Regions from separate parts of the Uliginosibacterium sediminicola genome, predicted to be linked through region 1. Evidence: predicted binding sites of a transcription regulator. Region 1 holds the regulator's gene; the other holds the start of a gene.

What was found. Region 1 encodes FNR, which switches genes on or off when oxygen is low (the NO sensors DNR and NnrR bind a similar motif). Its sites were predicted from a motif close to TTGANCTAGNTCAA; they were not measured.
Region 2: the regulator FNR is predicted to act here: its motif matches at 4,403-4,416, upstream of ABDB84_RS08280 (OmpW/AlkL family protein).

Annotation. Positions count from the first base shown of each region.
Region 1 is NZ_JBDIVE010000006.1:228,461-244,519, reverse strand. It holds gene ABDB84_RS12905 (PTS fructose transporter subunit IIC) at 1-858, opposite strand, end outside; gene pfkB (1-phosphofructokinase) at 902-1,888, opposite strand; gene ptsP (phosphoenolpyruvate--protein phosphotransferase) at 1,885-4,359, opposite strand; gene ABDB84_RS12890 (LacI family DNA-binding transcriptional regulator) at 4,585-5,568, shown strand; gene rquA (rhodoquinone biosynthesis methyltransferase RquA) at 5,592-6,317, opposite strand; gene fnr (fumarate/nitrate reduction transcriptional regulator Fnr) at 6,414-7,181, opposite strand; gene ABDB84_RS12875 (response regulator) at 7,192-7,578, opposite strand; gene ABDB84_RS12870 (universal stress protein) at 7,784-8,224, shown strand; gene ABDB84_RS12865 (PAS domain-containing sensor histidine kinase) at 8,221-9,264, opposite strand; gene ABDB84_RS12860 (response regulator) at 9,413-10,102, shown strand; gene ubiT (ubiquinone anaerobic biosynthesis accessory factor UbiT) at 10,125-10,607, opposite strand; gene ABDB84_RS12850 (U32 family peptidase) at 10,604-11,515, opposite strand; gene ubiU (ubiquinone anaerobic biosynthesis protein UbiU) at 11,512-12,522, opposite strand; gene ABDB84_RS12840 (heavy metal translocating P-type ATPase) at 12,710-15,001, shown strand; gene ccoS (cbb3-type cytochrome oxidase assembly protein CcoS) at 15,043-15,186, shown strand; gene ccoN (cytochrome-c oxidase, cbb3-type subunit I) at 15,402-16,059, shown strand, end outside.
Region 2 is NZ_JBDIVE010000003.1:277,642-293,700, reverse strand. It holds gene ABDB84_RS08300 (hypothetical protein) at 1-61, opposite strand, end outside; gene ABDB84_RS08295 (FAD-binding protein) at 64-2,289, opposite strand; gene ABDB84_RS08290 (DUF805 domain-containing protein) at 2,286-2,660, opposite strand; gene ubiB (ubiquinone biosynthesis regulatory protein kinase UbiB) at 2,817-4,352, shown strand; gene ABDB84_RS08280 (OmpW/AlkL family protein) at 4,484-5,074, shown strand; gene metF (methylenetetrahydrofolate reductase [NAD(P)H]) at 5,147-6,004, opposite strand; gene ahcY (adenosylhomocysteinase) at 6,107-7,510, opposite strand; S-adenosyl-L-homocysteine riboswitch at 7,621-7,717, opposite strand; gene ABDB84_RS08265 (cyclic di-GMP phosphodiesterase) at 7,736-8,980, opposite strand; gene metK (methionine adenosyltransferase) at 9,605-10,771, opposite strand; gene ABDB84_RS08255 (ROK family transcriptional regulator) at 11,113-12,318, shown strand; gene ABDB84_RS08250 (lysophospholipid acyltransferase family protein) at 12,329-13,192, shown strand; gene ABDB84_RS08245 (lysophospholipid acyltransferase family protein) at 13,189-14,076, shown strand; gene ABDB84_RS08240 (CoA-binding protein) at 14,073-14,495, shown strand; gene ABDB84_RS08235 (MFS transporter) at 14,499-15,728, shown strand; gene ABDB84_RS08230 (HemK/PrmC family methyltransferase) at 15,723-16,059, opposite strand, start outside.

The sequences.
Region 1 (16,059 bases):
GGCCAGTGCGGAAGCGACCGGGCTGGCGACGACGTAGTACATCAAGAGGCCGGTGATCGCGGCGCCGAACAGCGGCAGGATCAACACCGGCTTGAGGCCATCGAAAGTGCGCGGCAGGGTGATCGTCTGGTTGAGGCCGCGCACCGTGTAGCCGGCGATGAAGCCACCGATGATGCCGCCGAGAAAACCTGCGCCGACGCTGTCGGCAATCACACCAGCGACCATGCCGGGCGCGAGGCCGGGGCGATCGGCCAGCGAGAAGGCGATGTAACCGGAGAGAATCGGCACCATCAGCTGGAAGGCGCCCTTGCCGATCCAGAACAGGTTGCCGGCCAGGGTGCCCTTGTGCGCATCGTCATAGGCATAGATGCCACCCAGCGCGAAGCCCAGTGCGATCAGCAGGCCGCCGACCACGACGAAGGGAATCATGTAGGACACGCCGGTCATCAGGTGCTTGTAGGCGCCGCTGCGCGAAGCGCTTTGCTGCGCCTTGGCTTCCAGCAATTGCTCGGCCGCCGGCTTGTCGCTGGCGGCGGCCGCGCCGCCCTTGACGCTGGCGCGCTCGAATGCGGCCTGGATCGCCGCGGCGCCGTCATTGATGGCGTCCTTGGTGCTGGTTTCATAGACGCGCTTGCCGTCGAAACGGCTCAGATCAACCGAGGTGTCGGCGGCGATGACGACAATGTCTGCCGCCGCAATGTCGGCGTCGCTCAGCGTGTTTTGTGCGCCAACCGAGCCTTGCGTCTCGACCTTGATGCTGTGACCGAGTTTCTCGGCGCCTTGTTCAAGGCCTTCGGCGGCCATGAATGTGTGGGCGATCCCCGTGGGGCACGAGGTGATCGCGACGATGTTTGCCATGCCAGTCTCCTTTTCTCCGGATGTGCTGCTGTTATTGCGTCGTTCAGCCCAGGGCGCTGATCACGACTTGTCGGGCCAGGGCCTGCACTTCGCTGGGCACTGGCAGATGGGGGCCGAGGCGGCTGAGCTTGCCTGCGGCAAAAGCGGTGGCCAGCTGCGCCGTTTCGGCAAGCGGCAGGGCCTGCAATTCGGCGGCGATCAGGCCGGCAACCATGGCATCGCCGGCGCCGACCGAGCTGCTGGCCGCGACCTTCAGCGGCTGCGCCAGCACGGCGGCATCGCGGCTGATCAGGATCGCGCCTTCGCTGCCCATCGACACCACGACCTTGCCCAGACCCGCATGCGCGGCAAGCAGATCATGGGCGGCGGAGAGGGTGTCCACGCTGTCATGGAGCGGGCGGCCGAGGTGGGCGGCCAGCTCGTCGCGATTGGGTTTGACGATGTCCGGTCCGGCTTTGAGCGCTTCACCAAAGGGGGCGCCGCTGGTGTCGAGCAGGGTGCGTACGCCGAGGCTGCGGGCGTGGTGGATCAGGATCGCGTAGGTATCGACCGGCCAGCCCGGCGGCAGGCTACCGGAGAGCACCAGCCATTGCAGGCTGCCGGAGAGTTCGCCGATCAGGTCGAGAATCTGCGCGATGCGCCCGGTGATCTGCACGCTATCGAGATAGGGGCCGGGCAGGTTGATGTCGGTGGTTTCCTGGCCGGCCGGCTCGACCAGCTTGATATTGATGCGCGTCGCGCCGTCCAGGTAGATGCTGCGATTGACTACGCCCTTGCTGGCAAAGAGGCTTTCGAACAGCGCCGGGTTCTCGGCGCCGAGCAGGGCGACGACGGCCGTCGGCACGCCGTAGTCGGCCAGGCAGGAGGCGACGTTGACGCCCTTGCCACCGGCGTCCTGCTGCGCGCGCGTGGCGCGATTGACGCTGCCGACACGCAGATGGGTGATTTCGACAGTCTGGTCGATGGCCGGGTTGAGTGCCACGCACAGCACACGGCTGGCGGCATGGGCGGTCTGCGGAGTCGGATTCATAGGGCACGTACCTCGCTGGCGCTGCTGGCGGCGAGCGCACGCTCGGCCAGCACTTGCATGGCACTGAGCGGCTCGGCGCGGATCACGGTTTTGACGGCGGCAATGTCCTGCGCGCTCATCGACAATTCATGCACCCCCAGACCGGCGAGGATGCGCGCACCCAGCGGGTCGCCCGCCAGTCCGCCACAGACGCCGACATGGATGCCCGCTGCATTGGCGGCGCGCGCGGTCATGCCGATCAGCGCCAATACCGAAGGATGCAGCGGATCGGCCTGCGCCGCCAGTTGCGGATGCTGGCGATCCATCGCCAGCACGTACTGGGTGAGGTCATTGGTGCCGATCGAGAAGAAGTCCACCAGCTTGGCAAAGCGGTCGGCGATGACCGCCACCGCCGGCACTTCGACCATGATGCCCAGCGGCACCACCGGTGCGCCCAGCTGCTTGCGGATCAGCTCGCATTCGGCGCGCAGGGTTTCGACTTCGGCCAGATCGGTGATCATCGGGAACATGATCTGCAGCGGGCCGTGCGCCGCTGCGCGGTACAGGGCGCGCAGCTGGGTGTGCAGCAATTCCGGGCGGGCCAGCAGCAGGCGGGCGCCGCGCACGCCGAGGAAGGGGTTTTCTTCCTTGGGCAGATCGAGATAGGAGACTTGCTTGTCGCCGCCGATATCGAGGGTGCGGATGATCAGCGGACGGCCAGCCAGCGCAGCGATGGTGTCACGATAAACCGTGTATTGCTCGTCTTCGCTGGGTGCGCTGTCGCGTTCGAGGAACAGGAACTCGGTGCGCATCAGGCCGACACCTTCGGCACCGGCTTCCACCGCATCCGCCGCCTGTTTGGCATTGGCGACATTGGCGAACACGCCGACGCGGTGTCCGTCCGGCGTCATCGCCGGCTGGTCACGATTGGCGCGCATCGCCTCACGGCGCGCAACATAGGCGCGCACGGCGAGACGCGCCGATTCAAGATCGGCCGGCGAACACTTCAGGTAGAGGCAGCCGGCAGTGCCGTCGATGACCGCTTCCTGCCCGGCTGACAGCGCCAGCAGCGAGGGGCCGGCGGCTACCAGGGCCGGCAGGCCGAGCGTGCGTGCGAGGATCGCGGTGTGCGAGGTCGGGCCGCCGCTGCTGATCGCCAGGCCGACGACATAGCGCATATCGAGTTGCAAGGTGTCGGAGGGCGTCAGGTCTTCGGCAATCAGGATGCTCGGCTCGCGCAACACGATGGCGCGCCGTTCAATGCCCAGCAGGCTGGCCAGCACGCGCTCGCCGGCGTCCTGCAAGTCCAGTGCGCGGGCTGCGAGCAGGGCGTCAGGGAGCTGGCGTTGCTGATCGACACGGGCACTCAGCACCTTCTTCCAGGCCCAGGCGGCGCCGTGGCCACGCATGATGTCGGCAATCGCGCTGCGCATCAGGCCCGGGTCAGCCAGCAGTTCGCGCTGGGCAGCGAAAATCGCGGCTTCGCCAGCGCCGAGGCGTTCGCGGGTTTCAGCTTCGAGCGCGCTGAGTTCGCTGGACACCTTGCTGAGTGCAGCTTCCAGCGCTTCACCCTCGGCAATTGCGCCCTGGCTCTTGTCTTCCACTTCCAGTGCATGGGCTTCGTGACGCACCAGCTTGCCGACGGCCAGCCCCGGGCTGGCGGCCACGCCTTGCTGCTGGCGGCTGGCGCCGACCGGCTTCCAGGTCGGCGCATTGGCACGTGCCTGGGCGGCGGCGGCACGGGCGCGCTCGGCATCGGCATGTTCTTCAGCCGACAGGCGGGTCACGGTTTCGGCCAGATCCTTGACCGCCAGTTCAGCGCCCGCGCCACGCGCGGCAATCACGATCTGGCTGCCGCTGGAGATGCCCAGGCCGAGCAGGCCGGTGAGGGTCTTGGCATCGGCAGACTCTTCATCGCGCAGCACGCGGATCTCGCAGGCATGGCGCTTGGCCGTCTCGACCCACTGCGTGGCCGGGCGGGCATGCAGGCCGTTCGGATAGTCGAGGGTCAGTTCCAGCTTGGCATCGGCCGGCCAGGGCGTGGTCTTGGCGGCGGGCACGAAGGGCGTGTCGGTCAGCGCGGCGATGATGCGGCCGGGTTCATCGGTGCTCGCCAGCGCCTCGATTGCGCCTTCCTTCTGCATCAGGCGGGTGAGGCGGCGCAGGATCGCGATGTGTTCGTCCGACTGGGCGGCAATGGCGACGATCAGGCGCGCCGAGTTGTCGTCTTTCCAGCGCACACCGGCCGGCACCTGGACCACGGCGATGCCGGTGGACAGCACGTGGTGGCGGTCTTCGATCATGCCGTGGGGAATCGCCACGCCATTGCCGAGGAAGGTATTGGAGACGGCTTCGCGCTTGAGGAAGCTGTCGACATAGGGCGCGGCAATATAGCCGGCCTGGACCAGCAGCTCGCCGGCCATGCGGATTGCGGCCTCCTTGCTGGAGACGGGAGCGTTGATCGCAACGCAGCTGGGAACAATGATTTCCATGAGTGGAGGATCCGCAGGATTTGTTGAAGTATTTGTAATCGATTACATTGTATGTGTCAATCAAATAACTTGATACTTCTTGTCGTACGCCGCAGGTTTTGGCGTAAACTGCCCAAAATCAAGCACACGCGCTGATTGTGTGTGCTGAAAAATTGTCGTGTTTCAGCGCTCGTTCGCATTTTGGGCTGGAACTGTGTGTAATCGTTCTCAGGTTCTTGGTGAAAGATGACTAGGATTTCTGATGTCGCAAAGCATGCCGGCGTCTCGGTGGCGACCGTCTCGCGCGTGCTGGTCGGGCAGGGCAGTGTCAGCGAGGCCACGCGTGAGCGCGTGCTGGCCTCGGTCAAGGCGCTCGACTATCACCCCGACCTCGCCGCCAGGCGCCTGCGCTCGGGCAAGACCGACACCCTGGGCCTGATCGTCTCCGACATCCGCAACCCGTATTTCACCGAGGTCAGCCGCGCCATCGAGGACGTCGCCTACGCCCGTGGCATGCGCGTGCTGCTCTGCAATGCCGACGAAGACCCGGCCAAGGAACGCTTCTACCTGGACATGATGCGCGACGAAAATGTCGCCGGTGTGATCCTCTCGCCGACCTTGTCGCTGCTCAATCAGTACCGCGCTGAAGACTTCAGCTTTCCGCTGGTACTGGTCGACCGTTGCGATGCCAAGACCGAGGCCGATGCCGTGGTGCTCGACAATATCGATGCCGCCCAGCGCCTGACCCGCCATCTGCTCGAACGCAATTGCCGGCGCATCGCCTTCTTCTACGGTGCCGCCAGTGCAACCGGCAGCCAGCGCCTGGCCGGCTACCAGGCGGCGCTCGCCGAAGCCGGCCTCAGCGCCATCACCCAGCCAGTCAAGCCGACGACAGACGACGCCCGCCAGGCGCTGAGCACCTATCTGGAACGCCACCGCCAGACGCCGGACGCGGTGGTGGCGAGCAGCGGCCTGATCCTGCTCGGCCTGGTCGAAGGCTTGCGCCAGCATGGTTTGCGCTATCCGCAGGATGTGATCGTCGCCGGTTTCGACGACATGCCCTGGACGCGCATCGTCACCCCCGACATCACGGTGATGGCGCAACCGACGGCCGACATCGGCCGCACCGCGATTGAACTGCTGCTGGCGCGCATCGCCCAGCCGGGCCAGGCGATGCGCCGCATCGTCATGCGCGGTGAGCTGATCGTGCGCGGTTCCAGCGCCGCCTGAGTTGCCGGCGCGCTGAACTGCGTTTAACTACGCGCTTTGGGACGCGCGCTGACGATCTGGTAGACGCCGCCGAAGATCGTGCGCTTGTGCCAGTCGTAGTCCTCGGCGTGGCTGGCGTAGTGGCGGATCTCGTGTTGCCAGAGTGCGTCGGCAAAGGGTTCGAGCAGGCGATTGACCCACTTGAGGATGTAACGCACCGGCTGCCACCAGGCCGGCTTGTGGTAGTCGACGAATAGGGCTTCGGCGTTCTCGGGCAGCTGGCTGAGGATGTTGTCGACGATGCGCCGCTTCCAGTTGTCCGGCACTTCGTGCAGCAGGAAGAAGCTGCAGATCAGATCGCAGGGCGCGGCAACGCGGAACTGGCCGGCATCGGCATGACGCAGCTGCGCCCAGGGCATGTCGTCGAGCTTGCGGTGAGCGTGTTCGAGCTGGATCGGCGTCACGTCGGTGAGCGTGAAGTGCCCCTCGCTGCCGCAGCGCTGCGCGGCACGGCGCACCAGATCACCATAGACATGGGCCACCTGCCAGACATGCATGCCGGGCTCGATCCGTTCCAGATAGGCCTGCATCAGGCGCTGGTCATTGCCGAACAGCAGGGTTCTGACGACGCTGTTGCGATCGAGCCAGCGCACCCAGCGCGGACTGACATAGGCCCAGTCGTAGACGTCCGTCATGTAGGCGGGCAGGGCCGGTTGTTGCGGGGCGGGATGCTCGATCTCGCGCTTGAAACTGCTCTCAATGCTGCTCATGGCGACGGTGACACTATCCAGTGGTGAGGTCGCAAGGCGATACCTCAGCGCGGTGAGGCACAACCGCCCCACCGGGTATTCAATGCAAGCGGCCGATCAGAGTCCGGAAGTTGCCGGTGCCGCCACATCCTTGAGACCTTGCGGGTCGAGGATGACGACGTGCTTCTGCTTGATCTGGATGAGCTTCATGTCATCGAAGCGCGACATCACGCGGCTCACCGTCTCCAGCTTGAGGCCCAGATAGCTGCCGATTTCCTCACGCGTCATGCGCAGGTGGAATTCGGTCGGCGAGTAACCGCGAGCGCGGAAGCGGCGCGACAGGCTGACCAGGAAGGTGGCGACTCGTTCTTCGGCACGCATGCTGCCGAGCAGGACCATGACGCCTTGTTCGCCGACGATCTCGCGGCTCATGATGCGGTGGAACTGCTTTTGCAGGCCGGCAATTTCACGCGAGGACTCTTCCAGACGGGCGAAGGGGATGGCGCAGACTTCGCTGTCTTCGAGGGCGATCACATCGATGATGTGGGCGTTGGTGCCGATGCCATCGAGGCCGATCAGATCGCCCGACATCTTGAAGCCGGTCACTTGGTCACGGCCATCTTCGGTGGCGATGCAGGTCTTGAAGGAACCGCTGCGCACCGCGTAGAGCGAGCGGAACGGGTCGCCGGCGCGCTGCAGGCTCTCGCCGCGCTTGAGACGACGACGCGTAGCGACCAGACCGTTGAGGCGCAGTACATCGTCCTGGGCCATACCCTGGGGCAGGCACAGCTCGCGCAGATTGCAGTTGGTGCAACGAACGGCGTTGGTGTCCTTGGCAAAGTTGCAGGCGTCGTTTTGTTGTTGGATCTCTGTCGTGGCAAGCATGTCGTTTTCCTCAGTGGTTTCGGCTATGGAGAGGGAGCGCTTCCTTGATCCGCTCGAATTCTTCTGTCTTGTCGAAGAACCAGCGGGCGCCGGCCTCCATGTAGAAGCGTCTGTATTGCGGCGTGGCATGGTTGGTCAGCACGATGAAGTCAATGTGGGGCACGTGGGGGCTGATGGCTCGGATGACCTCGATGCCTTGCCCGCCGATGAGCTGGATATCCAGAACAACACAATGCGGCTGTGTATCGAAAATCCCCTGCACAGCGCCAGCCGGCGTGTCGGCTTGTCCGACGATGCGAACGTCGTCAATGGCGCTGAGAAGCTCGACCAGACGTGCCCGTATGGCTGGTGAGTCCTCGACGATGAAGACGTCGGTGGTTTGTTTTGTGGTGTTCATGGGATGAATTGTGGTCGTGTCCAGCCCCCGCGAACATCGGCCGTGCCTGCATCAGCGTGTCGGCGATGGCTCATTTGCGCTTGGTCAAATGCCGCCTGTATGTAGGAATTCCCTTACACGCCGCTGATGCTTGATACGCGTCAAGGCAGTCGGTGGGCGTCGGCATAGCGTGGGGACTTGGACGACATCCGAAAGGAGATCCACCATGTACAAGCATCTGCTCGTGCCGACCGATGGCACGGAACTCTCCAATCACGCACTGAACCAGGCCACAGCGCTGGCGCGCTGCCTGGGCGCGCGCATTACGGTCTTATACGTGCAGGAGGAGTGCCCGCAGCCAGTCGTGGCCGACGGCTTTACCAGCGCGGGTTTCGAGGAAGACTTTGTGCGCAACAGCGCTGAAGCGGCTCAGAGCATCCTCAGCCAGGCCCGTGCCGTGGTCGAACAGGAGGGCGTAGCCTGCTTCTGTCGCACGGCGACCAATGCCTCGCCTTGGCAGGAGATCGTGCACACCGCCCAGCTCGAAGGCTGTGACCTGATCTTCATGGCTTCACATGGCCGTACCGGCCTGAGTGGCCTGATCATCGGCTCCGAGACCCACAAGGTGATCACCCATTGCAAGATCCCGGTGTTGGTTTGCCGTTAGGCGGGCTTGCCATCCGCGGCGCAAGTCTGCGGTGAGGGCAACCACAGTTCGACCGTGGTGCCTTCTCCCGGCGCGCTGGTGATGCGTGACTCACCGCCGAGCAGGTAACCACGCTCGCGTACGCCCAGCAGGCCGTGGGAATTGCGCTTGCGCGGACTTTGCAGCGAGAAGCCGCTGCCATCGTCCTGCACGCGCAGATGGATCTGCTCGCCGCCGCTCTCGATCAGCACCGAGACCTTGCTCGCCTGCGCATGCTTGGCGATATTGGTCAGCGATTCCTGCAGCACGCGGAATACCGCTGTGGCATGCGGATCGCCAAAATCCAGCGAACCAACGATCTGCACGTCACAGACCGCATCCGAACGGTCGGTGAATTCCTGGATCACCCATTCGACGGCGGCAGCCAGGCCGAGGTCGTCGAGCATCAGCGGGCGCAAGTCTGCCGAGATGCGTCGTGTGGCGGCCACGGTTGAATTGAGCATGCTCTCGATGCGCGCAATGCGCTCGGCCATTGCCGTGTTCTGCGCCGGTACTTCATGACGCAGGGCGATGACATCCATTTTCAGCGCAGTCAGCGACTGCCCCAGCTCGTCGTGCAATTCACGCGCAATACGGCTCTTCTCCTGCTCGCGGACCGATTGCGCCAGCGCCGCCAGTTCGCGCAGTTCCTCACGCGAATGACGCAGCGCTTCATCGGCGCGGACGCGTTCCGTTACATCACGCAGAATCACCGTGTAGAATTTGTGACCGTTCTCAGCGATGTGAGAGATCGAGGCTTCCAGCGGGAATTCCTCGCCGTTGCGGCGCAGACCGGCGAGTACATGCAGGGCGCCCATGCGGCGCGCGCTGATGCCGGTTTCGCCAAAGCGGCGGACATGCTGGCCATGCGCGGCGCGAAAACGTTCCGGAATCAGCAGGTTGAGCGGTTCGCCAATCACCTCGTCGCGGCTGTAGCCGAAGACCACCTCGGCGGCGGCATTGAAAATTACGATGCGTTGCGTTTCATCTACGGTGACAATGGCGTCCATGGCGGAATCCACGACACCTTTAACCAGGACGCCAAGATGGTTTTGATCGAATGTATCCACAGCCTGCCCTTGCCAAAAGTTGCGCTAGTATAGGCTGCAGCAATCGACTTGCGCATCTCCGCGCAAGACCATTGCGATATCGTCCCTGACAGAAGCCCCAATGAGTACATTTGCACCGACCCGCATTCTTGTCGCCGACGACCATACCCTCATGCGCGAGGGCCTGCGGCGAATCATCGAAGGCGCGCAGGACATGCGCGTAGCGGCGGAAGCCACCAACGGCCACGAAGTGCTGGCCCATGTGCGACGCGGCGAGGTCGATCTGGTCTTGCTTGATCTGTCGATGCCGGGCAAGAGCGGGGTGCCGCTGATCAAGCAGATCAAGGAAGAATTCCCGCGCCTGCCGGTGCTGGTGCTGACCATGCATCAGGAAGAGCAATATGCGGTGCGCTCGATCCAGGCCGGCGCCTCAGGTTACCTGACCAAGGAAAGCGCCGGCACCGAGCTGGTAACGGCGATTCGTCGGGTGGCCAGCGGGCGCCTGTTCATCAGCCCCGAGGTGGCCGAGCAGCTGGCGATGAATGTGATGCCCGGCAGCCACAAGGAGCTGAGCCACAAATCGCTGTCCGACCGTGAATTTGAAGTGTTCCGCCTGATGGTCGAAGGCGCCTCGGTCACTGACGTGGCCGATCGCCTCAAACTCTCGGCCAAGACGGTGAGCACGCACAAGGCGCGCATCCTGCAGAAGATGAATATGCAGTCACTGGCGCAACTGGTGCGCTATGCCGTCGAGAACGGCATCATCGGCGACGCCGAAGGCAGCCACGCGACCCAGGACGAGGCGCCCTGAGCGGCACAGCCAGTTTCCTGATTTAGCGCGCCGCTTGCAGCCAGGCCGGGCGCTCGCAGGCGTCGAGCCAGTTCTTGATCACCAGCCCCAGTTCGGTATCTCCGGAAATCTTCAGGCGACGCTGAAAGAACAGCGTGTCGGCATCCATGCTGCCGCGTGCCATCAAGACAAAATCTGCCAGCGTGGCGCTGATCTCCAGATCGGCCTCCGGCAGCTGCCAGAGCGGCCGGAAGCGGCCTTGCTGGCAGGCGAATGCGCAGCGCAGGCCCAGATCACTGATGCCGATGATGAAACTGTGACCGTCCAGTTCCTCGGGCGGCGTCAGCCAGGTGGCGCGACGCGCAATCTCCAACAAGAGCGCGCCATGCGCTGACACCAGGGCCGGCGGCAGGCGTTCGCCGAGACGCGCCATGAAGGGGCGCGGCGTCGGCAGATTGCTCAGTACGCTGGCGGCGAGCTGGCCGAGCAGGGCCGGCGGGGTGCGCAGCAAGCTGTCCTTGTTCATACAAGCTCCAAGTGTTCGATGCCGGCATGGCCATGCCAGTAGCCATTGCAGAGGCGAATGCCTTCCGGCGGTTTGACGGCTTGCGGCTGCTCGCCACGCCGTACCGCGTCGAGCGCGAGGATCGCCTCCAGGGTGCCCTGCGATTGCGGGCTGACGCGCAGCACATCGACACCGGCCTGAGCCAGATTCGCCGCTTGATTGATCAGGTCCAGACAGGCGGCCGATTGCGTCTGGATGCCATTGATGGCGAGAAAGTCCTGCGATTCCCGAGTGCGCAGATCGAGCCCGTCGGGGTGCTCGCTGCAATGGAAATTGCAATCGTCCTTGCGGCGGTGAAAATGCCGGGCGGTAAAGCAGCGGGAGGAGAAGGCCAGCGGCATGCGCCCCCAGACCATCACTTCGGCCTGCAGCGCGGACGGCTTTTCAGCGATCAGCTGGCGCAGCGTGTGCTGGTCCATTTCCAGCGGCGCGACAAAGCGCGTCGCGCCAAGGCTGTGCAGCCAGGCCAGGGTCTCGCCGTTGTAAGCGTTCAGATGCGGGCCGGCGACAAAGCCGCGCCCGCCGCGTGCGCGGATCGCGCCGACCTCGCCAGCTTCCACCGCAAAGTCGTCCTGCTCGCAGATCCGCTGCATGGCCATCGCCTCGCTGCCCGATTCGATCAGGGTGCGTGTCGACAGCAACACCTGTTTGCCCGAGTCGCGCAGCATGCGCGCCAGATCCAGCCATTCTTCGTGGCGCAGAGCGTGGCGGCGGCTGCACACGGTCTCGCCCAGATAGATGATGTCCACCGGCGTCGAGGCGACATCGACGTAGAAATCCAGGGTTTCCTGTTGGGTCCAGTAGTAGAGCAGGGGGCCGAGCGCAATGCGATAGGCCGGAGCGCCGTTGCCGGCGTGTGTCGCGTTCATTTCCATGGTCGGTCAAATGCTCCCTGGGTGACTTGCGAACCTTCCGCATGCGCGGCTAGCGCGGCCTGCCATTCGGGTCTGGCGGAGTAGCGCGCCGGATTGCTGAGGGCGCTATCGAGCGCGCTGCGCAAGGTGCTGGTGACTTGTGTGACATAGGCCGGACTGCGCTGGCGCCCCTCGATCTTCAGCGCCGCAACGCCCATCTGAACCAGGCGCGGCAAGAGGCTCAGCGCGTTGAGGCTGGTCGGCTCTTCGAGCGCGTAGTCAGGCGCGCCGTCACAACCGCCTTCGTGTACTGCGAAACGGCCCTTGCACAGCGTCGGATAGGCCGCAGCTTCCTTGGGTGCGTAGCGGTCGATGAGAATGCCGTTCAGCCGCGCTTCGAGCTGGCCATCGTGTTCGATCCAGCGCACCGCATGCGCCGGTGAGCAGACACCCTTGTTATTGGGTGAATCGCCGGTGGCGTAGGACGAGAGCAGGCAGCGCCCCTCGGCCATCACGCACAGACTGCCAAAGCCGAAGACTTCGATCTCGACACTGGTCTTGTTGATCAGCTTCTCGATTTCGTTGAGCGTCAGCACGCGGGGCAACACGGCGCGGCGGATGCCGAATTGCTCGCGCATGAATTCGATGGCACCGGCGTGGGTCGCCGAACTCTGCACCGAGAGGTGCAGGCGCATGTCCGGATAACGCTTGCTGGCGTAGGCGAGCAGGCCCGGATCGGCGAGGATGACCGCATCGGCGCCCAGCGCGTAAGCGGTATCGACGGCGGTATGCCATTCGCCGACGCGCCCTGCTTGCGGAAAGGTGTTGATCGCGAACAGCACCTTGCGGCCCATGCGGTGCGCCAGTTCGACGCCTTCGCGCAGCTGTGCTTCGCTGAAATTGAGCCCGGCGAAATTGCGGGCATTGGTGGCGTTCTTCAGCCCCAGATAGACAGCATCCGCGCCGGCCTGCAAGGCCGCCTTGAGTGCTGCGAGACTTCCCGCGGGAGCGACGAGTTCCATGTGTATAGATGAGCAGCCAGAATGAGCTGCAGGCTAGCCGCATGAGCGCGCTCGTGGCTTGTCGCGGGTCAACGCAGCATGGAACGTCGCCCCCCGGCTTGCCGTCTGCGCTTGACCCAGGTCAAATAGTCGCCAGCGCCGCTCGCTTAGTCTGTAATGGGCAGCTATCTGCCGGAGAATTGTTTGCGTGGCTTTTGAAACTCTTGACCCCAGTCTTGCCTTGCCGGCGGGCCCCGGCGCGGCCATTGCGTCGGACGCGCGCTATCAAGCGCTGGATGACGCCGAGCTGCAGGCGCAATTTAGCCGTCCTGCCGAGCAAGAAGGCCTGACCGAATCCTGGCTGCTGGTCGATGGCATGGTTTGCGCAGCCTGCGCGCAAAGCATCGAACAGCGCCTGGGCGGCATGCCGGGCGTGCACCGTGTGCAGGTCAATGCTGCCGCCGGCCGTGCAAAACTGATCTGGGATCAGCGCCAGACCGCGGTGTCGACGCTGTTTGCCGCCATCGCCCAGCTCAATTACCGGCCCTATCCGGTGCAACACATCGAGGGCGATCTGCAGCGCCGACGCCAGCAGCGCCAGGCACTGTGGCGTCTGTTCGTCGCCGGCTTCTGCATGATGCAGGTGATGATGTATGCCACGCCGATCTATTTCGCGACGCCCGGCGACATCACGCCGGATATGGAACAGCTGCTCAAATGGGCCAGCTGGCTGCTCAGCCTGCCGATCGTGCTGTTCGCGGCCGGACCGTTTTTCCGCAGCGCCTGGCAGGATCTGCTGGCGCGCCGCATCGGCATGGATGTGCCGGTTTCGCTGGGCATCCTGATCACCTTCGTGGCCAGTTCGCTGGCCCTGATGCAGCGCAGTGGCGAGGTGTATTTCGATTCGCTGTCGATGTTCGTGTTCTTCCTGCTCGGCGGCCGCTATCTGGAAACCCTGGCGCGCAACAAGGTCGCCGGCAATCTGGAACAGCTCGCCAAGCGCTTGCCAAGCTCGGTCGAGCGTCTGCTCGATTACCCGGCCTCTGGCGAATCCCGCCCGGCGCTGGCGCACCAGCTGCGCAGCGGTGATGTACTGCGCATCCTGCCCGGCCAGGCTTTTCCGGGCGATGGCGTGGTGCTCGACGGCCACAGCGCGGTGGATGAAGCCCTGCTCACCGGCGAAGGACAGCCGGTCGACAAATCGCCTGGCGATCCGCTGGTCGCGGGCAGTTACAACCTGCATGCGCCGCTACTGATGCGCCTCGAACGCCTGGGGCGCGATTCGCGCTTTGGCGAGATCGTCGCCCTGATGGAACGCGCCGCCAGCGAAAAGCCCCGTCTGGCGGCGCTGGCCGACCGCTATGCAGCGCATTTCCTGCTCGCCGTGCTGGTGCTGGCAGCGCTCGCCGCCGGCGTGTGGCGGCTGATCGAACCGGCACGCGCAATCTGGGTGGCAGTGGCGGTACTGGTGGTGACCTGTCCCTGCGCCTTGTCGCTGGCGACGCCGGCGGCGATTCTCGCTGCCAGTGGTCGGCTGGCCCGCGAAGGTGTGCTGGTGGCACATCCGGCGGCGCTCGAGGCGATGGCCGAAGCGCAGCGCGTGGTTTTCGACAAGACGGGCACGCTGAGCCATGAGCAGGTCTTGCTCAAGTCGGTCCAGGTCGTGCGCGAAGGCTTTGATGCGCAGCGCGCACTGGCGCTGGCGGCGGCGCTCGACGCGCAATCCCTGCATCCGATTGCACGGGCCTTGCAGCGCGCCGTGGCGACCGAAGCGGCGCCGCTCAAGCTCGAATCCCTGCACGAAGAACGCGGCCAGGGCGTCGAAGCCTGGTTCGAGGGTGAGCGCTACCGGCTCGGCCGCGCCAGTTTCGCCTGGCCAGATTTCCGTATCGAGGACAGCATCGATGTCAGCAGCCTGTTGGCCGACCAGAACGGGCCTATCGCCGTACTCCATTTCGGCGAACGGCTGCGCGAGGATGCGGTCGCTGCGCTGCAGGCTTTGCGCGTTCAGGGCTTGCAGCTTGCGATGTTGTCGGGCGACCGCTCGCACAGCGCAGCCGCCATCGCCGCCCAGGCCGGCATCAGCGAAGTGCTCAGCGAACAGACGCCGGAGAGCAAGCTGGCGGCGCTGGCGGCCTGGCAGCAGGGTGGGGCGGGCCGTGACGCACAGCGCGTGATCATGGTCGGCGACGGTATCAACGACGGGCCGGTGCTGTCGCGCGCCGATGTTTCGGTGGTGATGGGTAGCGGCGCGCCGCTGAGCCAGTCGGACGCCGATCTGGTGCTGCTCTCCAACCGCCTCGGCGATTTGCCGCTGGCCATTGCGCTGGCGCGCCGCACGCAAGCCATCATCAAACAGAATCTGTGCTGGGCAGCCGCTTACAATGCACTCTGCGTGCCGCTGGCCATGCTCGGCTGGCTGCCGCCCTGGCTCGCAGGCTTGGGCATGGCGGCCAGCTCCTTGCTGGTGGTGCTCAATGCACTGCGCCTGGCGCGCTGAATTGCGAATCCGCACATACTGATCGAGAGCGACAATACATCTTGGATATCCTGCTTCTGCTCGTACCGCTGTCAGTCGTGCTGGTCTTCATCATCGTGGTGATCTTCTACTGGGCCTTGCAGGAAGGGCAGTTTGAAGACCTCGAATCGCCCGGTCGCGAGCTGCTCGACGACGACGACCGCTGAGTGTGACGCCGCGCCGCAAGGGCGCTGTCATGTCAATGCCGCGGAACGACCCGCCTTGTGCGCTGCGCCATTGACCACGCGGACCTCAGTAGATTCCCGTATGCCGGGTGCTTTTGTGCTTCGGAGCTTGCGTTGTTTGATATACATCAAGTTATCGCGGGCTGCATGCCGACAAACTGCCAGCGAGTCACCTGATAGGTTTTTCCATGACAAACATCAATAGCGCAGAGCACTTCAACTATCGCGTTGTCCGGTTGTTCTCGGTCGCGTCGGTAATCTGGGGGGTCGTTGGCATGCTGGTCGGCGTAATCATCGCCTCCCAGCTCACTTGGCCCGAACTCAACTTCGGTATTCCCTGGCTGACTTATGGCCGCTTGCGTCCCTTGCATACCAATGCGGTGATTTTTGCATTTGGTGGCTGTGCGCTGATGGCGACCTCGTACTACGTGGTGCAGCGAACCTGTCAGGTGCGTCTGTTCCTCGGCAAGCTGGCGGAATTCACCTTCTGGGGCTGGCAGCTGATCATCGTGGCTGCGGCACTTACCTTGCCGCTGGGTTACACTCAGGGTAAGGAATACGCCGAGCTGGAATGGCCGATTGACATTGCCATTGCTGTCGTCTGGGTGGCCTATGCAATCGTCTTCTTCGGTACGATTGCCAAGCGCCGCGTCAAGCACATCTATGTGGCCAACTGGTTCTACGGCGCCTTCATCCTCGCCGTGGCACTGTTGCATATCGTCAATAGCGCCGCGCTGCCAGTGTCGATGCTGAAGTCCTATTCGGCTTACTCGGGCGCGCAGGATGCAATGGTGCAGTGGTGGTATGGCCACAACGCGGTGGGCTTCTTCCTCACCGCCGGCTTCCTCGGGATGA
Region 2 (16,059 bases), on a different contig from region 1:
CGTAGGCGAACCGGGCAAAGCTCCAGCAGCACAGCAGGATCAGCAAGAGCGCGCGGCGCATGGCTAGACCCCGCGCTTGGTGAAGGACATCAGCACATTGCGCGTCGGGTCATGGTCTTGCAGCAGGCGCGCACCGGTATCGGTGAAACCGGCCGCATCGAGCCGCTGCACCCAGTCATTGACCGAACGGAAGTGGCGCGGCTCGTCGAGATTGCGCTCCCAGGAGACGCCAGTAGCGAGATTGAAGACGCTATGCGCCAGCGAGACGAAATCGCGCATCTCTGGCGTATCGACATCGTGCTCGCGCAGGATGAACAGCCCGCCCGGACGCAGCACGCGGTGGATGGACGCCAGGAAAGCCGCCAGATCAGGCGGATTGACGTGGTGCAGGCCGATGTAGCAGCTCACCAGATCGACACTGTTGTCGCGCAACAGCTTCTGGCCGAAAGGCGCGTAGCCATCGAGCGGCAGGAAACGGCCGATCTGCGCCAGACCGCCGCGCTCCATGATGTCGGCCAGCGAATTGCCGGGCGCCGTATCGCCGAGCAGGACCAGATCGCCGCGCACCCGCACATGGCGGCGCAGCGCGCTGATGTAACGCCCGGTGCTACCGATCTCGACATAGCCACTTAGACTGCGCCGCTCACCGAGCAAACGCAGGGTCTGCCGCGCCATCTCGCGCTTTTGCTTGCGCAGCGCTGGCAAGGCGAAGCGCAAATCGGCCAGGAAGGGGCGGATCTGCGGCAGTTGCTGCTGCACCTGGCGATAGATCGCCGCATCGTCATCGTGCTGGCGGCTGGCGGTGTGAATCAGCGCATGCAGGCGATCCTGCGGGAACAGGTGGAAGATGTTCTGCAGGAAGCGGTAGAAATCATCGCGCGCCGGCACGCTGCCGTAGACGCGCTGGAACTCCGACTCGGCCTCCTCGGGCTCCTCGTAAGCGCTCAGCGTCGGCGCGTAGTACTTGTCCCACAGCACATTACGCAAACGGTAGTGCGGATCGAGCTCGCGCTTGAGCGCAAACAGCTCGCGCGCGCGCGGATAAGCCTGATGGAACTGCTCCGGCGTGGCGTGCGGCTGGTACGGCAGGTAGTAGGTTCCGCCGGCTGCCAGCACTGCGTCGATCAGCTCGCGGGTCCACACCGCCACGCTGGCCTGCGCATGCGCCGCCGTGCTTTGCTTGTAGTAGAGCACCAGGGCAAAGGTCTCGCCGCGCGCCCAGGCGAGCAGGGAGCCGGGGTCGGACGCGGCATGGCGGATCGAGATGTTGAGCACATTGGCCTCGTGCCGTGCGAGGATTGCCGCCATCTTCGGCACGAACTCGTCGAGCCGGCGCTGCGGCACGAAGTACTCCTGCAGCACATAGGTCTTGCTGGCACGCGACGGCGGCTCCAGCTCGGCCACATCGTAACCGGCCTCAAAATTGCGCCAATGCACCGGGCGGCCGAAATACACCACCGGATCCACGAGGTGCTCGCGGCGCCACTTACCCAGCGGCGTCTCCGACACCGCCCAGAGGAAATAACGCTGCAGCGGATAGGCGCGGCGGAAGGGTTGCAGGCGGTGCGGCACGGTCACCGGGCGACGGGTTTCCGTCCAGGTCACCGCGCGGACGCGGCTATAGTGCGGCGGGTAGATGTCGGCATTGTGGAAGATCGCCCCCGGCGCACTGCGCACACTGCGGGCAAACCACTCGGCATACTTCTGCACACTCATGCTGACTTCGCGGCGCTCGACACGGCAGTTGTCCGCCAGCTCCAGCTCGGCCTCGGCGATCACGCCCACCGCACCGTAACCACCGATGGCGGCGTAGAACACCTGGGCATTGTGGCTCGGCGAAGCTTCCAGCAACTCGCCATCGGCCAGCACCAACAGGATCTTGCGCACCGACTGGATCAGCGGACCAAGGCCCATGTAGCGGCCGTGCGCATTGACCGACAGCGAACCGCCGACCGTGAAGTTGGCATAGGTCTGCATGATCTTGACCGACAGATCATGCGGATCGATGAATTTCTGGATGTCACACCAGCGGATGCCCGCCTGCACGCGGATCAGCTTTTCCTGCGGCGCGAAGAACAGCACCTGATTGAGCCCGCGCAGGTCCAGATGCAAGCTGCCGGGGCTGGTGGTCTGGCCGCCCATGCTGAAATGCCCACCGCCGACCGAGATCGGCAAACGCGTCTGGCGAATCGCTTCCTGCAGCTGCGCCAGCGTGAGCGGCCGCGACACCGACCACACCGGAACCGGATTGAGTCCGGTCACGTCATTGACCAGCACTTGAGTACTCATGAGTGGATATCGACCGTCAGATAATCAGCGTCACGCAGGCGCGCATCGGCGCCGAACTGGTTTTCGCCGGCTGATCCGGCGCGACAGCACAACAGGATCAACAACCACAGCGGGCCGGCAATCGGCAGCAGCACCCACAGCAGGCTGGCCAGCGATCGGCCCTGATCATGCAGCCGGCGCGCCAGCAAGACCAGCAGCGCCCAGGCCGTAAAAGGATAGAGCAGCCAGGTCAGCGTCTCGCTGCCCAGCGCTTCGATCAGCACGTAAAGCGCGGCAAACAGCAGCAAGACAAGCGGCAACAGCACATTGAAACAGCCACGCGAGAGACGCCCGGCCGGGGAAAGGTATCGCTGATAAAAGGACATCGACATGCGCGCTCCGCGTCTCGGTTTGTCGAAAGTGCTGTCATGCGGTAAGGATTGTGCCATTGCGCAGAATCTGCGCAAGCGCTTTCGCCGCCGCAGCCGCCGCACCGCGCTGCGCAAAATGCACTACCATCGCGAATCCCTGCCTCTGCCGACAGAAAAGTGCGCCTCCTTCGTCTTGCCCGCATCAGCCTGGTTGCCCTGCGCCACGGTCTGGATCAGATGATCCTCGACCGTACGGCGACTACCCGCGTGGGCGCTTGCCTGCGCCGCGTGCTGCCTGCACGCAGTTTCAGCGAAGCGCCGGAAGTCCGTTTGCGCCTGGCGCTCGAATCGCTCGGCCCGATCTTCGTCAAGTTCGGCCAGATGCTGTCGACCCGCCGCGACCTGCTCGCCCCGGCGCTCGCCGACGAGCTGGCCAAGCTGCAGGACCGCGTCCCGCCCTTCCCGACCGACCAAGCCCTGGCGCGCCTGGAGGCCGAATACGGCCGCACGGTCAATGAGGTGTTCGCCCGCTTCGACATGCAGCCGGTGGCATCGGCCTCGATTGCGCAGGTGCATTTCGGCGCGCTACCGGACGGTACCGAGGTCGCCATCAAGATCCTGCGCCCCGGCATCGAGAGCATCATCGCCAAGGATCTGGCCCTGCTCGACACCGCCGCCGCGCTGATCGAACGCCTGTGGGTCGACGGCCGCCGCCTCAAACCACGCGAAGTGGTCGCCGAATTCGCCAAGCATCTAGACGACGAGCTGGACCTGATGCGCGAAGCGGCCAACTGCTCGCAGCTGCGGCGCAACTTCAAGGACTCGACCCAGCTGCAAGTGCCCGAAGTGTATTGGGATTTTTGCGGCAAGTCGGTGATGGTGATGCAGCGCATGCACGGCATTCCGATCTCGCAGATCGACACCATGCGCGCACTCGGTGTCGATCTGGCCGCCCTGTCGCGCGCCGGTGTCGAAATCTTCTTCACGCAGGTGTTCCGCGACGGCTTCTTCCATGCCGACATGCATCCGGGCAACATCCTCGTCGCCACCGAAGGCGTGCGCCGGGGCCAGTACATCGCGCTGGACTTCGGCATCATGGGCACCCTCACCGACCGCGACAAGCAGTACCTGGCGCAGAACTTCCTCGCCTTCTTCAAGCGCGATTACAAGCGCGTCGCACAGGCGCACGTCGACGCCGGCTGGGTGCCGCCGGGCACGCGCGTCGATGAATTCGAGAGCGCCATCCGCGCCGTCTGTGAGCCGATCTTCGACAAGCCGCTCAAGGACATCTCTTTCGGCAAGACCCTGCTGCGCCTGTTCCAGACCGCGCGCCGCTTCCAGATGGAAGTGCAGCCGCAACTGGTGATGCTGCAAAAGACCTTGCTCAATATCGAAGGGCTCGGTCGCCAGCTCAATCCGGATCTGGACCTGTGGGCCACCGCCAAGCCCTTCCTCGAACGCTGGATGAGCGATCAGGTCGGGCCGCGCGCCCTGCTGCGCCACCTGCGTGATGAAGCGCCCAACTGGGCTGGCACCCTGCCCCAACTGCCGCGCCTGATGCATCAGGCCTTGCAGGACAACAGCACGGAACAGGCACGCCGCGCACTGGAGAACATGGGGCGGCGCATCGAAGCTCAGCAGAAAATGATCTATGCATGCGTGGCCACCCTGCTGCTGCTCTGCGGGCTTGTGCTGGCGCTGCTTTTGCGCTGACAGGGGCTCACTTTTAAGCGTTTTCCACAATGCATGTACGTCCGCGCTGTTTGATTTTCATCAAGTTACGCCGGACCGATTCCGCGTGAAATCGCTGCATGGGGGTTGTCCCCGTGACGCGGAGTAATTGAATGAAATACAAGCTGATCGCCGCTGCCCTTCTGGCAGCCTGCGCCACCCAGATCGCCAGTGCAGCGGGCGACTCGCCCTGGCTGGTACGTGCTCGCGCCATCTACCTGGCACCCGATAACCACGACACCACACCACTGAATCTGAACGTCAATGGCAAGTTCCTGCCTGAAGTCGACATCTCGTACTTCATCACCAAGAACATCGCCACTGAGCTGATCCTGACCTATCCGCAAAAGCACGACATCAAGGCCGGCAGCACCAAGATCGGCAGCCTCAAGCAATTGCCGCCGACACTCACCCTGCAATACCACTTCACGCCCGAATCTTCGTTCCGGCCGTACGTGGGCGCGGGCCTGAACTACACGCGCATTTCCAGCGTGAGCCTGCCGGACGGCTTCAGCATCGACAAGAACAGCTTCGGCTACGCGCTGCAAGCAGGTTTCGATGTCGCGCTGACCAAGCAGACCTCGCTGAACTTCGACGTCAAGAAGGTCAAAATCGCGACCGATGTGAAGGCCAATGGCAACAAGGTCGGCACCCTGCATGTCGATCCGCTGCTGTTCGGCATCGGCTTCGGCTACCGCTTCTAAGCCGGCACAGAAAAGCAAAAAGCCCTCGTCGCTGCGCAGCCAGCGACGAGGGCTTTTTCTTTGTGGTGGCGCTTACTTCGACTGCAGGCGTTCAATCAATGCCGTGGTGAGATTGGCCTGGTTGAGCGTATAGAAATGCAGGCTTGGCGCACCGCCGGCCAGCAGACGCTCGCACAGCTGACTGACCACATCAAGCCCGAACGCACGGATGCTTTCGGCATCATCACCATAAGCCTCGAAGCGGCGGCGCATCCATTGCGGAATTTCCGCACCACAGCTCTCGGAAAAGCGCGCCAGCTTGCTGAAACTGGCAATCGGCATGATGCCCGGCACGATGGGAATGTCGACACCGGCAGCGCGCACTTCGTCGACAAAGCGGAAGTAGGCATCCGCATTGTAGAAATACTGCGTGATCGCTGAATTGGCGCCGGCACGCACCTTGGTGAGGAAGGCCTGCAGATCGCTGGCTGCGCTGCGCGCCTGCGGATGTACCTCGGGATAGGCGGCGACCTCGATGCGGAACTCATCGCCCGACTCGCGCCGGATGAAGGCCACCAGTTCGCTGGCATAACGGAATTCGCCGGGATCGGCCATCCCCGAAGGCAAGTCACCACGCAGCGCGACAATGCGCTTGGCACCAACTTCGCGAAACTCGGCCAGATGTTCGCGGATGCTCGCTTCGGTGGCGCCGATGCACGACAGATGCGGTGCGGCATCCAGCCCTGCAGCACGGATCTCGCGCACGATCTGCAGCGTGCGGTCACGCGTCGAACCGCCGGCGCCATAGGTCACGGAGAAGAACTCCGGGCCCAGTGCAGCGAGCTGGTCACGCACGCCACGCAGCTTGACGAGGCCTTCGGGCGTCGCCGTCGGAAAGAACTCGACGCTAAATTGCAGCGCGGAGTGAGGAGTGGGGAGTGGGGAGTTCATCGTAGCGTGTCCATCATTTCGTGAGCCGAAATGAAATTCGGAGAAGGAAAGGACGGGCAAGGCAGCCGTACAGCACTGCTTCCCCGCCCCTCGCTCAGTCAATCAATAGCGATAATGATCGGCCTTGTACGGACCTTCGATCGGCACGCCGATGTAGGCCGCCTGGTCCGGACGCAGCGTGCTCAGCTGCACGTTGAGCGTCTTCAGCTGCAGACGGGCGACCTTTTCATCAAGATGCTTGGGCAGGGTGTACACGCCCACCGGATACTCCGCCGTCTTGGTGAACAGCTCGATCTGCGCGATGGTCTGGTTGGCGAAGCTGGAGCTCATCACATAGCTGGGGTGGCCGGTGGCGCAGCCCAGATTCACCAGGCGACCCTTGGCCAGCAGGATGATGCGCTTGCCGTCGGGGAAGATCACGTGGTCGACCTGCGGCTTGATCTCTTCCCACTGGTACTTTTCCAGCGAAGCGACATCGATCTCGTTGTCGAAGTGACCGATGTTGCAGACGATGGCATTGTTCTTCATCGCCACCAGATGCTCGTGGGTGATGACGTGGAAATTGCCGGTGGTGGTGACGAAGATGTCAGCCTTGTCGGCGGCATACTCCATGGTCACCACGCGGTAACCTTCCATGGCCGCTTGCAGGGCACAGATCGGGTCGATCTCGGTGACCCAGACCTGGGCGGACAGCGCGCGCAGCGCCTGCGCCGAGCCCTTGCCCACGTCGCCATAGCCACACACCACGGCAACCTTGCCGGCAATCATCACATCGGTGGCGCGCTTGATGCCGTCGACCAGGGATTCACGGCAGCCATAGAGATTGTCGAACTTGGACTTGGTGACCGAGTCATTGACGTTGATCGCCGGGAACTTGAGGTCGCCACGCTGATGCATCTGATACAAACGATGCACGCCGGTGGTGGTCTCTTCGGTCACGCCCTTGATCTGTGCCAGACGCGTCGAGTACCAGCTCGCGTCCTGCCCCAGCTTGGCCTTGATCGCGGCAAAGAGAATCGTCTCTTCTTCCGACTTCGGATCGGCCAGCACCGACAGATCTTTCTCGGCCTTGGCGCCCAGATGCAGCAGCAAGGTTGCATCGCCGCCATCATCGAGAATCATGTTCGAGTAGCCGCCATCGGCCCACTCGAAAATGCGGTGCGTGTAATCCCAGTACTCGGTGAGCGACTCGCCCTTGACCGCGAACACCGGAATGCCGGCCGCCGCAATCGCCGCCGCCGCATGGTCCTGCGTCGAGAAAATGTTGCACGAGGCCCAGCGTACTTCAGCGCCGAGCGCAGTGAGCGTCTCGATCAGCACGGCGGTCTGGATCGTCATGTGCAGACTGCCGGTGATGCGCGCGCCCTTGAGCGGCTGCGTGCTCGCGAACTCTTCGCGAATGGCCATCAGGCCCGGCATTTCGGTTTCAGCGATGAGGATCTCTTTGCGGCCCCAGTCGGCGAGCTTGAGATCGGCAATGACGTAATCGGAAAAATTTTCAGCCACGGTGTTCTCCTTGAACAGTGTGGCCGGGAGGGAGGGGAGCTTGCGATGCGGCTCACCTGAGGAAGTGCCAGCGCGGGCCAGCGATTCCGTCCCCGTGCCCGGCACGGTTTGACAGGTGAGCGCAGTTGAAACAGCCTGGACAGGGCCAGGTTCCGAGCCTGGGAGGGTGGATTGCGTCTCCGCCTTCTCGCAGCGCTCCTCGGAAGAAATCGGATTATAGCCGCCTCAAGTGATCCTTGCCATCTCTCCCAGCCACAGCGCATCGAGGTCGGGGAAGTTCCACTTCGCAGGATCTTCGCGCCCGGCAATGCCGTCGCGACAGCTTTTCTCGGACAGATCGACAATCACCGGGATGATGCGGGCATTGCTGCGCGTCGAGAAGAAAGCCAGCACGATGGGCGCCAGCAAGGACGTGCCGGACTGCTCGATCACCACGGCAATGCGCCCGGACTTCAAACGCAGCAGGGAACCGATGGGGTAGATGCCGAGGCTGCGCACGAAAGCGTGGAAGATGTCTTCATCGAAATGCCCTTTGCACCACTCGGTCATCTTGCGCAGCGATTCGGCCGGACACCAACCCTTTTTGTAGGGCCGGTTGGAGGTAATCGCGTCATACACATCGCAGACCGCGCCCATGCGCGCAAACAAGCTGATCTGCGCGGCCGGCAAGTGATGCGGGTAGCCGCTGCCATCCATTTTTTCATGGTGGTGGAGGCAGACATCGAGGGTGACTTCGCTCACCCCCTGCGCCTCGCGCAAAGCCTGCCAGCCTTCCAGCGGATGACGGCGCACCACATCGAACTCGGCATCCGTCAGCCGCCCTGGCTTGTTGAGGATTTCCGGCGGAATCCACATCTTGCCCAGATCATGTAGCAAGCCGGCCATGCCAGCCTCACGCGTCTGCTGGGCGTCCTGCCCGAGCTGGCGCGACAAGGCCACCATCAGCGCGCAGACCGCCACCGAATGCATGTAGGTGTAGTTGTCCTTGGTCTTCAGGCGCGCCAGGCTGATCAGGGCGCCGGGATTACGCATCACCGAATTGGAGATTTCCTCCACCAGCGGCAAGGCATCCGCCGTGTCCAGCGCCTTGCCCATGCGTGCTTCGCTGAACATCGACTGCACGGCATCCTTGGCCTTGCGACAGATGCGCGAAGCGCGCTGCAATTCCTCCGCCATCGAGCACGGCGCCGGCACGGCCGGACTCTCTGCCAACTCAAGCAACTCGACTTCTACTGCCCGCTCGACACTCGCCAGATCTTCGTCGGGCGGGGTCTCATCGGCCGCCACATCCAGGCCTTTGGCCGTATCGATCCAGACCTCGCGGATTGCGCTATTGCGCAGACTGTCCAGCTCCTGCTGCGAAGAGAGCAGGAACGCGCTGCGCCAGAACGGATGATCCATCCAGGAACCACAAAGTTCATGAAGAAACATTCCAACACGGAGCTGATCACAACGAACGCGCTTGAGCATGACTGAAAGGAGCGGCCTGCGGCCACCCGGACGACGCGAAGGAAGCCAAGAATGCTGCAGTTTACGCAAGCCAAGCGGCCACCCAAGACCGGAAAGGACGAGAAAAAGGGCCGCTTACGCGACCCTTTTCAGCTTATTTTGGTTGGAACCGACAAAAGCCTATCCAAGCGCACTCACACGCTGAAGATCCGGGCCGCTCACGCAGCCCTCATTCAGCTCATTTTGGGTCGCGCTGGCTGCGCCAGCACTCCCCGAAGCACGGACGCCTCGGGGCTTGCGCCCCGGGCCTCTTCGCTTCGCTCAGAGACCGGCGTCAGCGCGCAGCGCTGCCCACTCGCTCTGCTCGTGACGAGGGCCGCTCTCGCGGCCCTCATTCAGCTCATTTTGGGTCGCGCTGGCTACGCCAGCACTCCCCGAAGCACGGACGCCTCGGGGCTTACGCCCCGGGCCTCTTCGCTTCGCTCAGAGACCGGCGTCAGCGCGCAGCGCTGCCCACTCGCTCTGCTCGTGACGAGGGCCGCTCTCGCGGCCCTCATTCAGCTCATTTTGGGTCGCGCTGGCTACGCCAGCACTCCCCGAAGCACGGACGCCTCGGGGCTTACGCCCCGGGCCTCTTCGCTTCGCTCAGAGACCGGCGTCAGCGCGCAGCGCTGCCGCCTTGTCCGTGCTTTCCCAGGTGAACTCCGGTTCGTCGCGGCCGAAGTGGCCGTAGGCGGCGGTCTTGGAGTAGATCGGGCGCAGCAGGTTGAGGGACTGGATGATGCCCTTGGGGCGCAGGTCGAAATGCTGTTCGATCAGGGCGACGATCTTCTCGTCACTGATCTTGCCGGTACCAAAGGTATTGACCGACAGCGAAACCGGGCGGGCGACGCCGATGGCGTAGGCGACCTGCACTTCGACGCGGTCGGCCAGACCGGCGGCGACGATGTTCTTGGCGACGTAACGACCGGCGTAGGCCGCCGAGCGGTCGACCTTGGACGGATCCTTGCCCGAGAAGGCGCCACCACCGTGACGGCCCATGCCACCGTAGGTGTCGACGATGATCTTGCGGCCGGTCAGACCGCAGTCGCCGTGCGGGCCGCCCACGACGAAGCGGCCGGTCGGATTGACGAGGTAACGCACATTGCCTTGCAGCAACTCGGGCGGCAGCACCGGCTTGATGATCTCTTCGATCACCGCCTCGCTCAGTTCCTTGTGCTCGATGTCCGGGCTATGCTGGGTGGACACCACCACGGTGTCGATTGCCACCGGCTTGCCATCGACGTATTTGACGGTCAGCTGGCTCTTGGCGTCCGGACGCAGCCAGGGCAGACGGCCGTCCTTACGCACTTCGGCCTGGCGCTGCATGATGCGGTGCGCATAGTAGATCGGCAGCGGCATCAGCTGCGCCGTTTCATTGCTGGCATAGCCAAACATCAGGCCCTGGTCGCCTGCGCCCTGCTCCAGATCGAGGCCTTCACCTTCATTGACGCCTTGTGCGATGTCCGGCGACTGGCGATTGATGGCGGTGAGGATGGCGCAGCTCTTGTAGTCGAAACCGATATCGGAATCGTCATAGCCGATGCGCTTGACCGTGTTCTGCGCGATCTCGCGGTAATTGATGTGGGCATTGGTGGTGATTTCACCGGAGATCACCACCAGGCCGGTGGACACCAGAGTCTCGCAGGCCACACGGCCGGCCGGATCGCTGGACAGCACGGCGTCGAGCACCGCATCGGAAATCTGGTCGGCAACCTTGTCCGGATGGCCTTCGGAGACCGATTCGGAAGAAAACAAAAATTCATTCGCCATATTGTGCTCCGCAAACGAAAAACCCCGTAGATGGCGCGCTGCCAGCTCCGGGGTATGAGCAAGCGACGCTTTAGCAGTATTTGAGTCGGCGCACTAGCCAGACTTGCCGCCCTGCAAGTTGTCGTTTTAACTCGGCGGTTCGCATGATTATAACGCTCGCCACGCTGCCGCACGCAAGAAGCTTGCGCAGCGGCATTGACCTTGGGCGCGATCCATAAGAAGATCGGCCGCAGCGCCCTGCAAGTGCGGCCAGCCGCGATGCCTGGCCAGCGTCATGTTCCGCTCCCGCAGCCAGCTGATTTCAGCACAGCCCCGTACCCGCGGTTCATAGTGTCATTTCAATGGTCATCACAGGCAATCAGCAGCTCGTCAAGCGCCTCAATCAGCTGGCCATCCTGCGCGCCGTCCGCGCGCATCCCGGCATTTCGCGCAGCGAGGTGGCGAGCGTCGTCCGGCTCACCAAATCGACCATCGGCCATCTGGTCGAAGCGCTGATCGAGGAGGGCTGGCTGGACGAATCGCCCACCCCGACCCCGACCCACACCGGCCGCCGCCCAACCCCGCTGCACCTGGACCAGACGCGCAAGTTCGTACTCGGCGCGAGTATCAACAACCAGCAGATCGAGCTGGTGGCCACCTCGCTGCGTGGAGAACTGCGCGAAACTTTCCTCGCCCCGGCTGATCGCGAGCTCGGCACGGTGCTCGACACCCTGGCCGCACTGATCACCCGTTTCGCGGCCACACTGGATCCCGCGCGGCAGCAGATCGTCGGCATCGGCTTGGGCGTGCCTGGCACGGTCGACGAAGCACGCGGCGTGTTGCGCTACTCGGAACAGACCGGTTGGCACGACGCGCCGATCCGCGACATGCTGCACGCCCGCCTCGCCGACGCGGGGCTGCACAGACTGCCGCTGATACTTGAACGCGCTGTCAATTGCACCGCCTTCCTTCACTTCGAGCGGGAAAAAATTGAGGGTGAGGGCCCGCTGTTGTATGTCCATGTCGGCGAAGGCGTGGCCGCTTCGGTGGTCGCCCATCAGCGCATCCTGCGTGGTCACAACGGCGTCGCCGGTTCCATCGCCCACCTGCAGATGCAGGCCGATGGCCCACTGTGCCGCTGTGGGCAGCGTGGCTGTGCCAACACCCTGATGTCCCTGCCCGCCATGTGTGCCGCCTTCGGGCAGGATCTGGCCGCGCTGGAAGCGGCCAGCGCCGCCGGCGAGGTAGCCGCCCATGCGGTGCAGCGTGAAGCCGGCAGCCAGCTCGGACGCCTGCTGGCGGACCTGGACCGGCTCTTCGACCCCTCCCACATCCTGGTCGGCGGGCCGGCCTTCCGCCTCAGCGGCCCGTATCTGGCCTCGGCGCAGGCCATGCTGAGCGCCTGCGCGCGCCGCCACTCCGCAGCCAAGACCATCAAGCTGGTAAGCTTGGCGCACAATACGCTCGCCCTGGGCGCCGCCGCGGCCGCGCTGCACGTGCTGCTGAGCTGCCCGATCGAACGCGAGGCGCTTGAAACAGCGCCCACTTCCCTGAGCATCCTTGCTTGAGACGTCTCGTTTGAAAAAACTGATTCCGCTTCTGTTCCGCTGGCTTGGCCGCCTCTCGCTGCGCAAACTGCACTGGCTCGGCGCTACGGCCGGGCTGCTGGTGCTCTACGCCTCAGCCAGTTATCGCCAGCGCCTGATCGCCAACATGACGCGAGGCCTCGGCCGGCCGCCGCAGGCTGCGGAAATCCGCCGCACCGCTGCCGAAACCGGACGCATGATGTTCGAGCTGCCCTATATCTGGCAGCGACCGCTGGCGCGCGTACTCGGCCACGTCCTGGCGGTTGAAGGCTGGGACAAGGTCGAGGCCCTGCGTGCCGAGGGCAAGGCCATCGTAGCGCTGACCCCGCATCTGGGCTGTTTCGAGATCATCTCGCTCTACATCGGTGAGCGCATGCCGATGACCGTGCTCTACCGGCCGCCCAAGCAGGCGATGATCGAACCGATCCTGCGTGCCGGGCGCGAGCAGGGCAGCATCCGCCTGGCGCCCGCCGATCTGTCGGGTGTGCGACGCCTGATCAAGGCGCTGCGCCAGGGCGAAGCCACCGGCCTGCTGCCGGACCAGGCGCCGGGCAAGGGCGAAGGCCTGTGGTCGCCGTTCTTCGGCAAACCGGCCTACACCATGACCCTCGCTGCCCGCTTGAGCGAGGTGAGCAATGCTGCGGTGGTGCTGTTCTGGGCCGAGCGCGTTGTCGGCAAGGGTTGGTGTATCCATGTCGAGACCCCGGACGAAGCGCCCAGCGGCACGCTGGAAGAGCGCGTGCACAGCATCAATCGCAATATCGAAACCCTGATCCTCAAATGCCCGACGCAATACCTGTGGGGCTATAACCGCTACAAGACTCCGGCTGGTGCCGAACCGCCGCCTGCGCAATGATTTCGTACTTCTTCACTTCGCTCTTTCTCGCTTTCATGTGGCTGCTGCACTGGCTGCCGCTGCCTGTGCAGGCCGCCTTCGGCTGGCTGCTCGGGCATTTGCTATACGTGCTGGTGGCGCCGCGACGGCGCGTGGTGATGACCAATCTGCGCCTGAGCTTTCCCGAGCTGAGCACGGCCGAGCGGCGGCGCATGACGCGGCAGATCTTCGTTGCGGTGACGCGCTCGATGCTCGAACGCGGCATCATCTGGTGGGCCAGCGAGGCACGCATCCGCCGCCTCGTCGAACTGCGCGGCGTCGAGCAGATTCACGCCTTGCACGCCGAGGGCCGCGCCGTGGTGATGCTGGTGCCGCACTTCGTGGGTCTCGACATGGCCGGCAGCCGCATGGCGATGGAGCTCGACTGCGTCAGCATGTACGCCGCCCAGCTCAACAAGCTGCTCGAAAAGATGCTGCTGCGCGGCCGCACGCGCTTTCGCGACCAGGCCCTGCTGTCGCGTCAGGAAGGCATTCGCGGCGCGGTGCGGGCAATGAAGAAAGGCCGCCCGTTCTATTACCTGCCCGACCTCGACTACGGCCCCAAGGAATCGATCTTCGTGCCCTTTTTCGGCGTGCAGACGGCGACCATTCCCGGCTTGTCGCGCATCGCCCGCCTGGCCGACGCCGTGGTGGTGCCGCTGGTGGTGCGCATGAAACCCTGGGGACAAGGCTATGTCGCTGAGTTCGGCACGCCCTGGCAAGACTTCCCGTCCGAGGACATCGTCGCCGACACCACGCGCATGAACGCCTGGATCGAAGCCGAAGTACGCAAGAGTCCGACGCAGTACTACTGGGTGCACAAGCGCTTCAAGACACGGCCCGAAGGCGAGGCGAGATTCTATTGAGCCGCTTCCGCAACCCTGACGAGGCGCGCATCGCCGAACTCTTGCGCACGGTGAAGACCGTCGCCGTGGTCGGCCTGTCGCCCAATCCGGCGCGCCCCAGTTATGGCGTGGCGGCCAGCATGCAGCGCCACTTTGGCTGGCAGATCGTGCCGGTGCGCCCGCTGCTCAGCGAAGTGCTCGGCGAAAAAGCCTATGCCAGCTTGCGCGAGATCCCGTTCGCCATCGATCTGGTCGACGTTTTCCGCAATCCTGATACGCTGGCGCCCATCGTCGATGACGCCATCGCCATCGGCGCCCCCCGCCTGTGGCTGCAAGATGGCGTGATCAACGAGGCCGAGGCCTTGCGTGCGCAAGCTGCGGGCATCGAAGTCATCATGAACCGCTGCGTATGGCGTGACGCCCTGCGCTTTCTTAGATAAAAAATGAAAACCACCCCCAACACAGTCGGCAGCGAGGAATCGCTGGCCGAAAGAATCCTTTTGTGGACCCTCATGCTGGTGCAGTTCACGACCATCGTGGACTTCATGATCATCATGCCGCTGTCCTCCGACCTGATGCGCGAGATGCAGATCGGCACCGCGCATTTCGGCCTGGTCATATCGGCTTACGCCATCGCGGCGGCGGCTTCGTCCCTGCTCGCGGCGGCCATTGCTGATCGCTTTGATCGCCGCCACGCCCTGTTATTCACCTTTGCCGGCCTGGCCGTCTCGACCCTGGGCTGTGCGCTGGCCCACGGCCCGACCGCCCTGCTCGCGGCGCGCGCGCTGGCCGGGCTGTTCGGCGGCGTGCTCGGCTCGATCACCCTCGCCATCGTCGGGGATGTGATCCCGATGCAGCGCCGTGGCCGCGCCATGAGTGTGGTCATGCTGGGCTTTTCGCTGGCCGCCGTGGCGGGCGTGCCGGCCGGGCTGTTCATTGCCGCGCACTATGGCTGGCGCATGCCCTTCGTGGCGCTTACCGTGCTGTGTCTGATCATCGGCGTCGTCGCCTGGCGCTGGGTGCCCAGCGTGCGCGGCCACCTCGTGGCACGCGCCAACGCGCCGGCGCAAAGCCTGCTGCAAAGCTGGCGCGAGCTGCTCGCCGTGCCCAACCACTGGCGTGCCTTCGTGCTGAACTTCCTGCTGATGTTCTCGGGCTTCCTGATCATTCCCTACATCGCGCCTGCGCTGGTCGCCAATGTCGGGCTAAGCCAGGCCCAGCTGAGCTGGATCTACCTCGTCGGCGGCGCCGGCACCCTGATCTCGCGTCCCATCCTCGGCCGCCTGACCGACAAGTATCCCTATATCCGCGTGCTCAGCTGCGTGATCATCGTCTCCTGTATTCCGATGATGCTGGTCACCCTCACCCTGCCGCTGTCCCTGCCCTGGCAGCTGCTCTTTGCGATGCTGTTCTTCGTGCTGGTCAGCGGCCGTTTCATCCCCGCCATGGCGATGACCACCGCCTCCACCGAGGCGCGCTTCCGTGGCCGGGTGATGGCCTTCAGTTCTGCGGTACAGAACTTCGGCTCGGGCAGTGCAGCCTTTATCGCCGGCCTGATCCTCAGCACCGACGAAGCTGGCCGCCTGCTGCACTTTGAATGGGTCGGGGTACTCGCCTGCGCCATCGGCCTGTTCGCCATCTGGGCGGGCAGCAAGGTCAAGCGGATCTCATAAGCAGCCGCCGCTGACCCGCTCGATGCCGGCCAGATCGCGCCAGGACTGCACCTGGCCGAAGCCGGCGGCGCCAAGCAGATCGCGCACCGCCGCAGCCTGATCGTAGCCATGCTCGATCAGCAGCAGCCCACCGGCATTCAGATGCAAAGGCGCCTGGGTAATGATCAGGCGAATATCGTCGAGCCCATCCGCCCCGGATGTCAGCGCGCTGCGCGGCTCGAAGCGCACGTCGCCCTGGGCCAGATGCGCATCGCCTTCCGCGATGTAGGGCGGATTGGTGACGATGAGATCGAAGCGCTCGCCGGCGACCGGCGCAAACCAGCTGCCGTGC